3 regions of the Micromonospora sp. CPCC 205558 genome follow, and region 3 is predicted to be linked to each of the others. Evidence: predicted binding sites of a transcription regulator. Region 3 holds the regulator's gene; each other region holds the start of a gene.

Region 1 (3,274 bases), on a different contig from region 3:
TGCCGTCAGTGGGTCTGCAACGCCGCCGTGCGGGCGTCGGTCAGCGCCACCAGATCCGCCGCGGCCAGTTCGAGTTGTAGACCGCGCCGACCGGCCGAGACATAGATCGTCGGCAGATCCAGCGCGGACTCGTCGAGCACGGTGGGCAACCGCCGACGCTGCCCGAGTGGGCTGATCCCACCGCGTACGTAGCCGGTCGCCCGCTCGGCGACCGCCCGCTCGGCCAGCGCGGCACGCTTGCCGCCGACCGCCGCCGCGAGCGCCTTGAGATCCAGCTCGCCGGTCACCGGAACGACCGCCACGGTGAGCGCACCGTCGACCTCGGTCACCAGCGACTTGAACACGCGCTCCGGCGCCACGCCGAGCGCCACCGCCACCAGCGCGCCGTAGTTGGGGGCGTCCGGCGACACCCGGTACGGATGGGTGCGATGTGCGATCCCCCGCTTGACCAACAGTGCCGTTGCCGGTGTGCCCTGTCCTGCCACAGCGACGACGTTAGTGGGCCGGCCGCCCGATCAGCACCGTCGGTGCGCCGTCGACCCGGGTGAGCACCAGACTCGCCGCCTCGTCCCCGGCCAGCCGCAGGTCCCGCCGGAGCTGCTCCGGAGTGAGCGCCGAACCCCGCTTGAGGATCTCCACCCGGCCCACGCCGCGCTCGCGCAGCAGCGTCCGCAGGCGCTTGAGCGAGAACGGCAGCACGTCGGTGATCTCCAGACAGCGCGCGTACGGGGTGCGGGTCGGCTGGTCGGCGTAGAGGTAGGCGATGCTCGGATCGCCCAGGGTGGCGTCCAGTTCGGTGGACAGTTCGGCGACGAGGTGCGCGCGGACCACCGCCGGGTCCGGGTCGTACAGGTAGCGGCGCACCGGCCCGACCGGCGCCTCGGCGGCACCCGACCCGGTGAGCTGGTGACGGTGGGCCTCGGCGCCCCGCTGTCGGTAGAGGGTGGCGCGGCGGGGCGCCTCCGCCAGCTCGCCGCACCAGAGCGCCGCCTCGACCAGGTCGCCGTCCACGCCGACCCACTCCGCCTCCGCGCCGGCCGGGATGAGCGCGTGGTCCAGGCCCGGCGCCACCTTCACCACGGTGCGCGGCACCCGTTCGGCCAGCCCGGTGACAAAGTCCCACGGTGGCGAGTAGGCGCGCGGATCGAAGATCCGTCGTCCGGTGCCGGTCGCCCGGCGGGCCGGATCGCAGAAGACCCCGTCGACCCGGGACACGTCGAACCCGGTGGCGTCGCCGCACTCGACGGTGAACAGCTCGGCCAGGCCTGCCGCCGTGGCGTTGGCGGCGGCCATCGCGGCGGTCACCGGGTCGGCCTCCACCCCGTACACCCGGATGCCGGCACGGGCGGCGGCCAGCGCGTCGGCACCCAGCCCGCACCCGAGGTCGGCCAGGGTGCGCACGCCGGCCGCGTACAACCGGGCGGCCCGACGGTCGGCAACCACCCGGCGGGTGGCCTGCTCCAGGCCGGGCCGGGTGAGGAACATCCCAGCGGCGGCCGAGCCGAACTTGCCGACCGCCCGGTGGCGCAGCTCGGCCTGGGTGAGTGCCGCCGCGGCCAGCGTCGGCGGCACCCCGGCCGCGCGCAGCGCCGAGGCCGCGGCCAGCGGGTCACCGCCGGCCAGCCCGGCCGCCGCCGTGAGCGCGGCCGACCCCTCGGGGGTACGCAGCGCCGCCAGCTGATCGAGATCCACCCGGCCATTGTCCCGGCCGAGCCGAAAATCCTGCCTGGCGGGGCGACGCGCTGGCACTCTCCTTGACGGAGTGCTAGCCACGGAATAACCTGCGATTAGCACTCTCACCCTGAGGGTGCCAGCTTCCGGGTCTCGCGACCCGGGTGCGCACGCCAGGCGGACCGGCACCCGCGACGACGGCACCGCCCGGTGGCATGAGGCAGATTGACGCTGGTCAGCCCCGCTGGCCAGCAACGAAACCAGTACCCCAGGAGGGTATGCCCGTGACTACCGCGACCAAGGTTGCGATCAAGCCGCTCGAGGACCGCATCGTGGTCCAGGCGAACGAGGCTGAGACCACCACGGCGTCGGGCATCGTGATCCCCGACACCGCCAAGGAGAAGCCGCAGGAGGGCACCGTCCTCGCTGTGGGCCCGGGGCGCGTCGACGACAACGGCAACCGGGTTCCGGTTGACGTGCAGGTCGGCGACACCGTCCTCTACTCGAAGTACGGCGGCACCGAGGTCAAGTACGCCGGCGAGGAGTACCTGGTGCTCTCCGCCCGCGACGTCCTCGCGGTCATCGAGAAGTAAGCAACCGATCAGTTCCATTGCCCCGGTCCGGCTCGCCGGGCCGGGGCAATGGCGCTTCGAAGGGACATTAATGGCGAAGATCCTGAGCTTCTCGGACGACGCCCGGCACCTGCTGGAGCACGGTGTCAACGCCCTCGCGGACGCGGTCAAGGTCACCCTCGGCCCGCGCGGGCGCAACGTCGTCCTGGACAAGAAATTCGGTGCGCCGACGATCACCAACGATGGTGTGACCATCGCCAAGGAGATCGAGCTCACCAACCCGTACGAGAACCTTGGCGCGCAGCTGGTCAAGGAGGTGGCGACCAAGACCAACGACGTCGCCGGCGACGGGACCACCACCGCGACCGTGCTGGCCCAGGCCATGGTCCGCGAGGGTCTGCGCAACGTGACCGCCGGGACCAACCCGGCCGGCCTCAAGCGGGGCATCGACGCGGCGGCCGTCAAGGTCTCCGAGGCGCTGCTCGGCCGTGCCGCCGAGGTCACCAGCAAGGAGTCGATCGCGAACGTGGCGACGATCTCCGCGCAGGACTCCACGATCGGCGACCTGATCGCCGAGGCGATGGAGCGCGTCGGTCGCGACGGTGTCATCACCGTCGAGGAAGGCTCGATGCTCACCACCGAACTGGACGTGACCGAGGGTCTCCAGTTCGACAAGGGCTTCATCTCGCCGAACTTCGTCACCGACCTGGAGGGTCAGGAGTCCGTCCTTGAGGACGCGTACATCCTGGTCACCACCCAGAAGATCTCGGCGATCGAGGAGCTGCTGCCGCTGCTGGAGAAGGTCCTGCAGAACAGCAAGCCCCTGCTGATCATCGCCGAGGACGTGGACGGCCAGGCGCTCTCCACCCTGGTGGTCAACTCGCTGCGCAAGACCCTCAAGGTCTGCGCGGTCAAGGCCCCGGGCTTCGGTGACCGGCGCAAGGCGATGCTCCAGGACATCGCGATCTCCACGGGCGCCGAGCTGGTCGCCCCGGAGCTGGGTTACAAGCTCGACCAGGTCGGCCTGGAGG
Region 2 (3,274 bases), on a different contig from region 3:
CGGAGATCGCTATAACTAGCGCCCCGACCCATGCAGCAGCCCTCCGCGCGAAATGTTGCGCTCTCTTCATACCGTCCGCCCTCATCCATTAACAGCTAGGTGCGACCCGCGCTTCCCGATCAGGACGCGCGGGGCAGTCCGCCTGATTCGACGCACTGCCCGACAAAAGTATTCGGAGCCTCTGACTTCTGACTTAACTTCTAATGAGGCCATCTGAACAAGGGAGCCGGGCGCGGTTCGAGGTGACACCCATAGTTAGCCCGCCCACAGGCAGAGCACCTACGCGTCACGGGCTGAGCTTCCCTGTTGATCGGCCCCGGTGAGTCGGGGCTGCGGCAGGGGCGCGCAGCCGGGAGGATCGTGAACCGTTCCAGCCGATGCCGAGGAGCGTTCATGACCGACCAGCCACCCCCGCCCACTCCCTCCCCCGGGTCGGGGGAGCCGGACCCGTCCTCGCCCGCCGGCAGCCCCGGCCAAGCTGGCCCGCCGCCCGGCTGGGGGCCGGACCCCTCCGCGGCTGGCCCGCCGCCCGGTTGGGGGCCGGACCCCTCCGCGGCTGGCCCGCCGCCCGGCTGGGATCCCGCGCAGGGTGGCTGGGGCGCGGCGCCGCCCCCGCAGGGCTGGGCGTTCCCACCCACCGGGGGCTACCCGCCCGGGGTGGGTCCCTACGGTGGGCAACCGTGGTATCCGGGGCCGCCGCCCGGCTGGTACCCGCCGGGCTACGGGTTCGACCCGAACGACGCCCTGGTCACGCCGCCCGGCGCCGGCCTCGGCGGCTGGTTCGACAGGTGCGGGGGAGCGTTACGCCGGGGCTGGCGGCAGTTGGTGCCGATCATGCTGCTCACCCAGGTGTTGCCGGCGGCGGTGCTGTCGGTGATCTCCATTGGGCTGGACCCGTCGGCGAAGTGGGCCGCCCAGGCCGGGTCGAATCCGAGCCCGGCGCTGCCGGACAATTTCGCCGTCGAGTTGCTGAGCCTGCTGGTTGTGTTGGTCGGCGGCGGTCTGCTGGTCGGGTTGGTGCAGGCCGTCGGGTGGGCCGCCGGCACCAGGGTGATCACCCAGCAGGCGGCCGGTCAGCCGGTCAGCCTGGAGTCGGCGCTGCGCTACGGCGTGCGTCGGGCACCCGGGCTGTGGGGCTGGACTCTGCTGATCAGCCTGCTGGTCGGCGTTGGCTTCTGCTTCTGCGTGCTGCCGGGCGTCTACCTGGCCTTCGCGCTGAGCATGGCCGGCCCGGTCTATCTCTTCGAGCGTCACAACCCGATCGGCCGATCGTTTCGGATGTTCCACGACCGGTTGGGCCTGCTGCTCGGCCGCGTCGCGCTGGTGGTCGTGGCGGTGATCGTCGGCACCGTGATCCCCGGCGCCCTGGAAGGGGTGGGCACGGCCCCGCTCGGAACGGATCCGTTCGCCTCGGCGGGCACCGCCGCCGGTGCGGTGGTGGTAATCGGGATCACCGCCGTGCTGGCCCTGCCTGCTCACCTGGCCCAGCTGATCGGCCTGCTGGTGACGTACGCCGAGCAGCGGGCCCATGAGGCGCCGGTGAACACCGCGGGACTGGTCGCGGAACTCGGCTGAGCGGCGGCATCGTGCTTGCACTCGGCAGGGGAGAGTGCTAAACAAGTCATTGGCACTCGCATACCGTGAGTGCCAATGGTCGGGACGGTGGGGCCAGGTTGCACCGGCGTGGAGACGCCGGGGCGACACATGGCCGGTCGTCGCGGGCTATCCGGCCCGGCCGAAGGACGTCGTCGTCGCCAGGTGGCGACGTCCCAAGGTGCGTACACCAGGCGGCCCATCCGGGGCACACATCTCGGGTGGCCCGTGAGTGTCCAGGAGGACAACGCCGTATGGCCAAGATGATCGCGTTCGACGAAGAGGCGCGCCGCGGCCTCGAGCGGGGCATGAACCAGCTCGCCGACGCCGTAAAGGTGACCCTCGGCCCCAAGGGCCGCAACGTCGTGCTCGAGAAGAAGTGGGGTGCCCCCACCATCACCAACGATGGTGTGAGCATCGCCAAGGAGATCGAGCTCGAGGACCCGTACGAGAAGATCGGCGCTGAGCTGGTCAAGGAGGTCGCCAAGAAGACCGACGACGTTGCCGGTGACGGCACGACGACGGCGACCGTCCTGGCCCAGGCCCTGGTTCGCGAGGGCCTGCGCAACGTGGCCGCTGGCGCCAACCCGATGGCCCTGAAGCGGGGCATCGAGGCTGCGGTCGCGAGCGTCTCGGAGGAGCTGTCCAAGCTCGCCAAGGACGTCGAGACCAAGGAGCAGATCGCCTCCACCGCCTCCATCTCTGCTGGCGACAGCACCGTCGGCGAGATCATCGCCGAGGCGATGGACAAGGTCGGCAAGGAAGGCGTCATCACCGTCGAGGAGAGCAACACCTTCGGGCTGGAGCTGGAGCTCACCGAGGGTATGCGCTTCGACAAGGGCTACATCTCGGCCTACTTCATGACCGACCCGGAGCGTATGGAGGCCGTCTTCGACGACCCGTACATCCTGATCGCCAACAGCAAGATCTCGTCGGTGAAGGACCTGCTCCCGATCCTGGAGAAGGTCATGCAGTCGGGCAAGCCGCTGCTGATCATCGCCGAGGACCTGGAGGGCGAGGCTCTCGCCACCCTGGTGGTCAACAAGGTCCGTGGCACCTTCAAGTCGGTCGCCGTCAAGGCGCCGGGCTTCGGTGACCGCCGCAAGGCCATGCTGACCGACATCGCCATCCTCGCCGGTGGCCAGGTCATCAGCGAGGAGGTCGGCCTCAAGCTCGACGCCGCCAGCCTCGACATGCTGGGCCGCGCCCGCAAGGTCGTGGTGACCAAGGACGAGACCACCATCGTCGACGGTGCCGGTGACGCCGAGCAGATCCAGGGCCGGGTCAACCAGATCCGGGCCGAGATCGACAAGAGCGACTCCGACTACGACCGGGAGAAGCTGCAGGAGCGGCTGGCCAAGCTGGCCGGCGGCGTTGCGGTGATCAAGGTCGGCGCGGCCACCGAGGTCGAGCTCAAGGAGCGCAAGCACCGCATCGAGGACGCCGTTCGCAACGCGAAGGCCGCCGTCGAGGAGGGCATCGTCCCGGGTGGTGGCGTCGCGCTGGTGCAGGCCGGCAAGACCGCCTTCGACAAGCTCGACCTGGTCGGCGACGAGGCGACCGGTGCGAACATCGTCAAGGTCGCGCTGGACGCCCCGCTGCGGCAGATCGCCGTCAACGCCGGCCTTGAGGGCGGCGTCGTGGTGGAGAAGGTCCGTAACCTCGAGTCGGGTCACGGTCT
Region 3 (3,274 bases):
GACGGCCTGCTGGCCGGCGACGAGTACGCCGCCGGCCGTGCGGTGCTCACCCTGCGCGGGCGGCTGCTCGCCGACGCGGTCGTCCGCGATCTGCTGCCCTGACGCGGCCCGCCGCCCCCACACGGGGGCGGCGGTGAAACGAGCCGGCCGGGGGAGCGGCCGGCCCGTTCACTTGATGAAGCTGGCGGAGAGCGGGTAGCGGTAGAGCTGACCCTCGTTGGCCTTGATGCCGGCGATGATGCCGAACACGGCGCCGACGATGAGGGCGGCCGCGACCCCGAGGAACCCGATCAGGATGCAGGACAGGACCCAGCCGATCAGGCCGACGATCGACCAGATGAGCTGGAAGTTGAGCGCCGCCACAGCGTGTGCCCGGACCGTCGGGGACTGGCTGCCCCGGGCCAGCATCGCCACCAGCGGGCCGATCCAGCCGAGCACACCACCGCTGATGATCATTCCGGCGGCGCCGCCGAAGTGCGCGACCAACGCCCAGGTCTTGTCCTCGTTGTTGGCGTAGCCGCCGCCGGGGCCGCCGTAGGCCCCACCGGCCGGATAGCCGCCGGGCGGGGGATAGCTCCCCGGTGGGGGATAGCCGCCTGCCGGAGGGTAGCCACCTGACGGCGGTTGGTCACCGGTGGGCGGCGGATAGCCACCGGCCGGGGGATAGCCGGCCGGGCCGGGTGCGCCGGACAGTGGTGCGGTGGGCGGCTCGGCCGACGGGGGCAGGCCCGGGGAAGTGGGGTCCGGCGGGTAGTTGCCGGGGTCACCCGATCCGGGAGGGCGAGGAGGTTCAGTCATGGATGTCACGGTAGGGGCCCGTGGCAACGCCGCACCAGAGCGACACCGTCCGGCAGTGCGGGCCGATCGGCCCAGTGGGGTGGCGCGGGCCGCACCGACCGGTGGCCGTTGATCATCGCGTCGGCGGGCCTGCCGACGTAGACTGGCACTCGCTACAGTCGAGTGCCAGGACGGCTCGGCCGGCCCAGGGCGCCGGCGGCCGACGTGCGACAGGAGGTGCGGAGGATGGGTCTCGACGACCGGAAACTCGCCGTGCTCCGCGCCATCGTCGAAGACTACGTCTCCACCCAGGAGCCGGTCGGCAGCAAGGCGCTGGTCGAGCGGCACCAGCTCGGGGTCTCCCCGGCCACGGTCCGCAACGACATGGCCGTGCTGGAGGAGGAGGGCTACATCCGGCAGCCGCACACCAGTGCCGGCCGGGTGCCCACCGACCGTGGTTACCGCCTCTTCGTCGACCGGTTGTCCCGGGTCAAGCCGCTCAGCCCGGCCGAGCGCCGGGCCATCGAGCGCTTTCTGGTCGGCGCGGTCGACCTCGACGACGTGGTGCACCGCACGGTGCGGCTGCTCGCCCAGTTGACCCGGCAGGTCGCCGTCGTGCAGTACCCGAGCCTGGCCCGCTCCTCGGTGCGGCACCTGGAGCTGGTGCCGATCTCCACCACCCGGTTGATGCTCGTCATGATCGCGGACACCGGGCGGGTGGAGCAGCGACTCGTGGAGCTGCCCGGGCCGGTGCCCGCCGACGACGTCACCGACCTGCGCCGACTGATCAACGAGAAGCTCGCCAACGCCCGACTGTCCGAGACGCCACCGCTGGTGCAGGCGCTGGTCGAGGAAGCACCGACCGGGCTGCGGCCGACAATGACCACGCTCGCCAGCGTGCTGCTGGAGACGCTTGTCGAACGGCACGAGGAGCGGATCGCGCTCGCCGGCACCGCCAACCTCACCCGGGGTGGCCTGCTCGACTTCCAGGGATCCCTGCGGCCGATCCTTGAGGCTCTGGAGGAGGAGGTCGTGCTGCTCAAGCTCATCGGTGAGACCGAGCCGAGCACGACCCGGGTGCTGATCGGCGACGAGAACGAGTTCGACAACCTGCGCGCCGCCTCGGTGGTCAGCACCGGGTACGGCCCGGGCACCACCATCGTGGGCGGCCTGGGGGTGCTGGGGCCCACCCGGATGGACTACCCCGGCAACATCGCCACGGTGCGCGCCGTGGCACGCTACGTGGGCGAGTTGCTGGCCCAGAACTGATTGGTCAGGGCCGACGAGGCCGGCTGCGGCCGCCGACCGGCGCAACGCGAGACGAACATGAGGACACGGAACGCAGTGGCCAGGGACTACTACGGCATTCTCGGTGTGAGCCGGGAAGCCTCCGATGACGAGATCAAGCGCGCCTACCGCAAGCTGGCCCGCCAGTTCCACCCGGACGTCAATCCGGACCCGGAGGCTCAGGAGAAGTTCAAGGACATCAACGCCGCGTACGAAGTCCTCTCGGACGACCGGAAGCGGCAGATCGTCGACCTGGGTGGCGACCCGCTCGCCCCGGGTGGCGGCGGGGCCGGCGGCCCGGGCGGCCCCGGCGGTGCCGGACCGTTCGTCGGTTTCCAGGACATCATGGACGCGTTCTTCGGTGGCGCGGGAGGTGGCGCCCGTGGCCCACGGCCGCGTACCCGCCCGGGTGCCGACGCGATCCTGCGGCTCGAACTCGACCTGCACGAGACGGCGTTCGGCGTCGAGGCCCCGATCACCGTCGACACCGCTGTGCTCTGCACCACCTGCTCGGGCGCCGGAACGGCCGCCGGCACGCACCTGGCGACCTGCGAGGCGTGCGGCGGGCGGGGCGAGGTGCAGTCGGTGCAGCGCACCTTCCTCGGCCAGGTGGTCTCCGCCCGGCCGTGCACCGTGTGCCAGGGCTACGGCACCACCATCCCGCACCCCTGCCCCACCTGCGCCGGCGACGGCCGGGTGCGCACCCGCCGCTCACTGACCGTCAAGATCCCGGCCGGCGTCGAGGACGGCATGCGGATCCGGCTGGCCCAGCAGGGCGAGGTGGGCCCCGGTGGCGGCACCGCCGGCGACCTCTACGTGGAGATCCACGAGCGCCCGCACGACGTGTACTCCCGCAAGGGCGACGACCTGCACTGCCGGGTCACCGTGCCGATGACGGCGGCGGCGCTCGGCACCCGGCTGACCATCAAGACGCTGGACAGCGAGGAGACCGTCGACGTCAAGGCCGGCACCCAGCCGGCCAGCACGCTGCGACTGCGCGCCCGGGGCGTGCCGCACCTGCGCGGCACCGGCCGAGGCGACCTCTACGTGCACCTGGACGTGCGGACGCCGACCAAGCTCGACCCGGACCAGGAGAAGATGCTGCGCGACTTCGCCAAGACCCGCGGTGAGGAGGTCGCCGAGCTGTCCAAGCAGGGCGGCTTCTTCTCCCGGATGCGCGACGCGTTCAACGGGCACGCCTGAGGTGTCC

What was found. Region 3 encodes HrcA, which represses chaperone genes, less so after heat shock. Its sites were predicted from a motif close to GGTTNGCACNCTCNNNNNGAGNGTGCNAACC; they were not measured.
Positions count from the first base shown of each region.
Region 1: the regulator HrcA is predicted to act here: its motif matches at 1,786-1,816, upstream of groES (co-chaperone GroES).
Region 2: the regulator HrcA is predicted to act here: its motif matches at 1,623-1,653, upstream of groL (chaperonin GroEL).

Region 1 is NZ_JBAKHR010000003.1:141,492-144,765, forward strand. It holds gene ybaK (Cys-tRNA(Pro) deacylase) at 6-485, opposite strand; gene V6U86_RS05025 (THUMP-like domain-containing protein) at 496-1,692, opposite strand; gene groES (co-chaperone GroES) at 1,950-2,264, shown strand; gene groL (chaperonin GroEL) at 2,335-3,274, shown strand, end outside.
Region 2 is NZ_JBAKHR010000026.1:71,903-75,176, reverse strand. It holds gene V6U86_RS25530 (hypothetical protein) at 394-1,575, shown strand; gene groL (chaperonin GroEL) at 1,848-3,274, shown strand, end outside.
Region 3 is NZ_JBAKHR010000041.1:34,090-37,363, reverse strand. It holds gene hemW (radical SAM family heme chaperone HemW) at 1-102, shown strand, start outside; gene V6U86_RS30510 (DUF4870 domain-containing protein) at 169-798, opposite strand; gene hrcA (heat-inducible transcriptional repressor HrcA) at 1,024-2,046, shown strand; gene dnaJ (molecular chaperone DnaJ) at 2,122-3,267, shown strand; gene V6U86_RS30495 (16S rRNA (uracil(1498)-N(3))-methyltransferase) at 3,269-3,274, shown strand, end outside.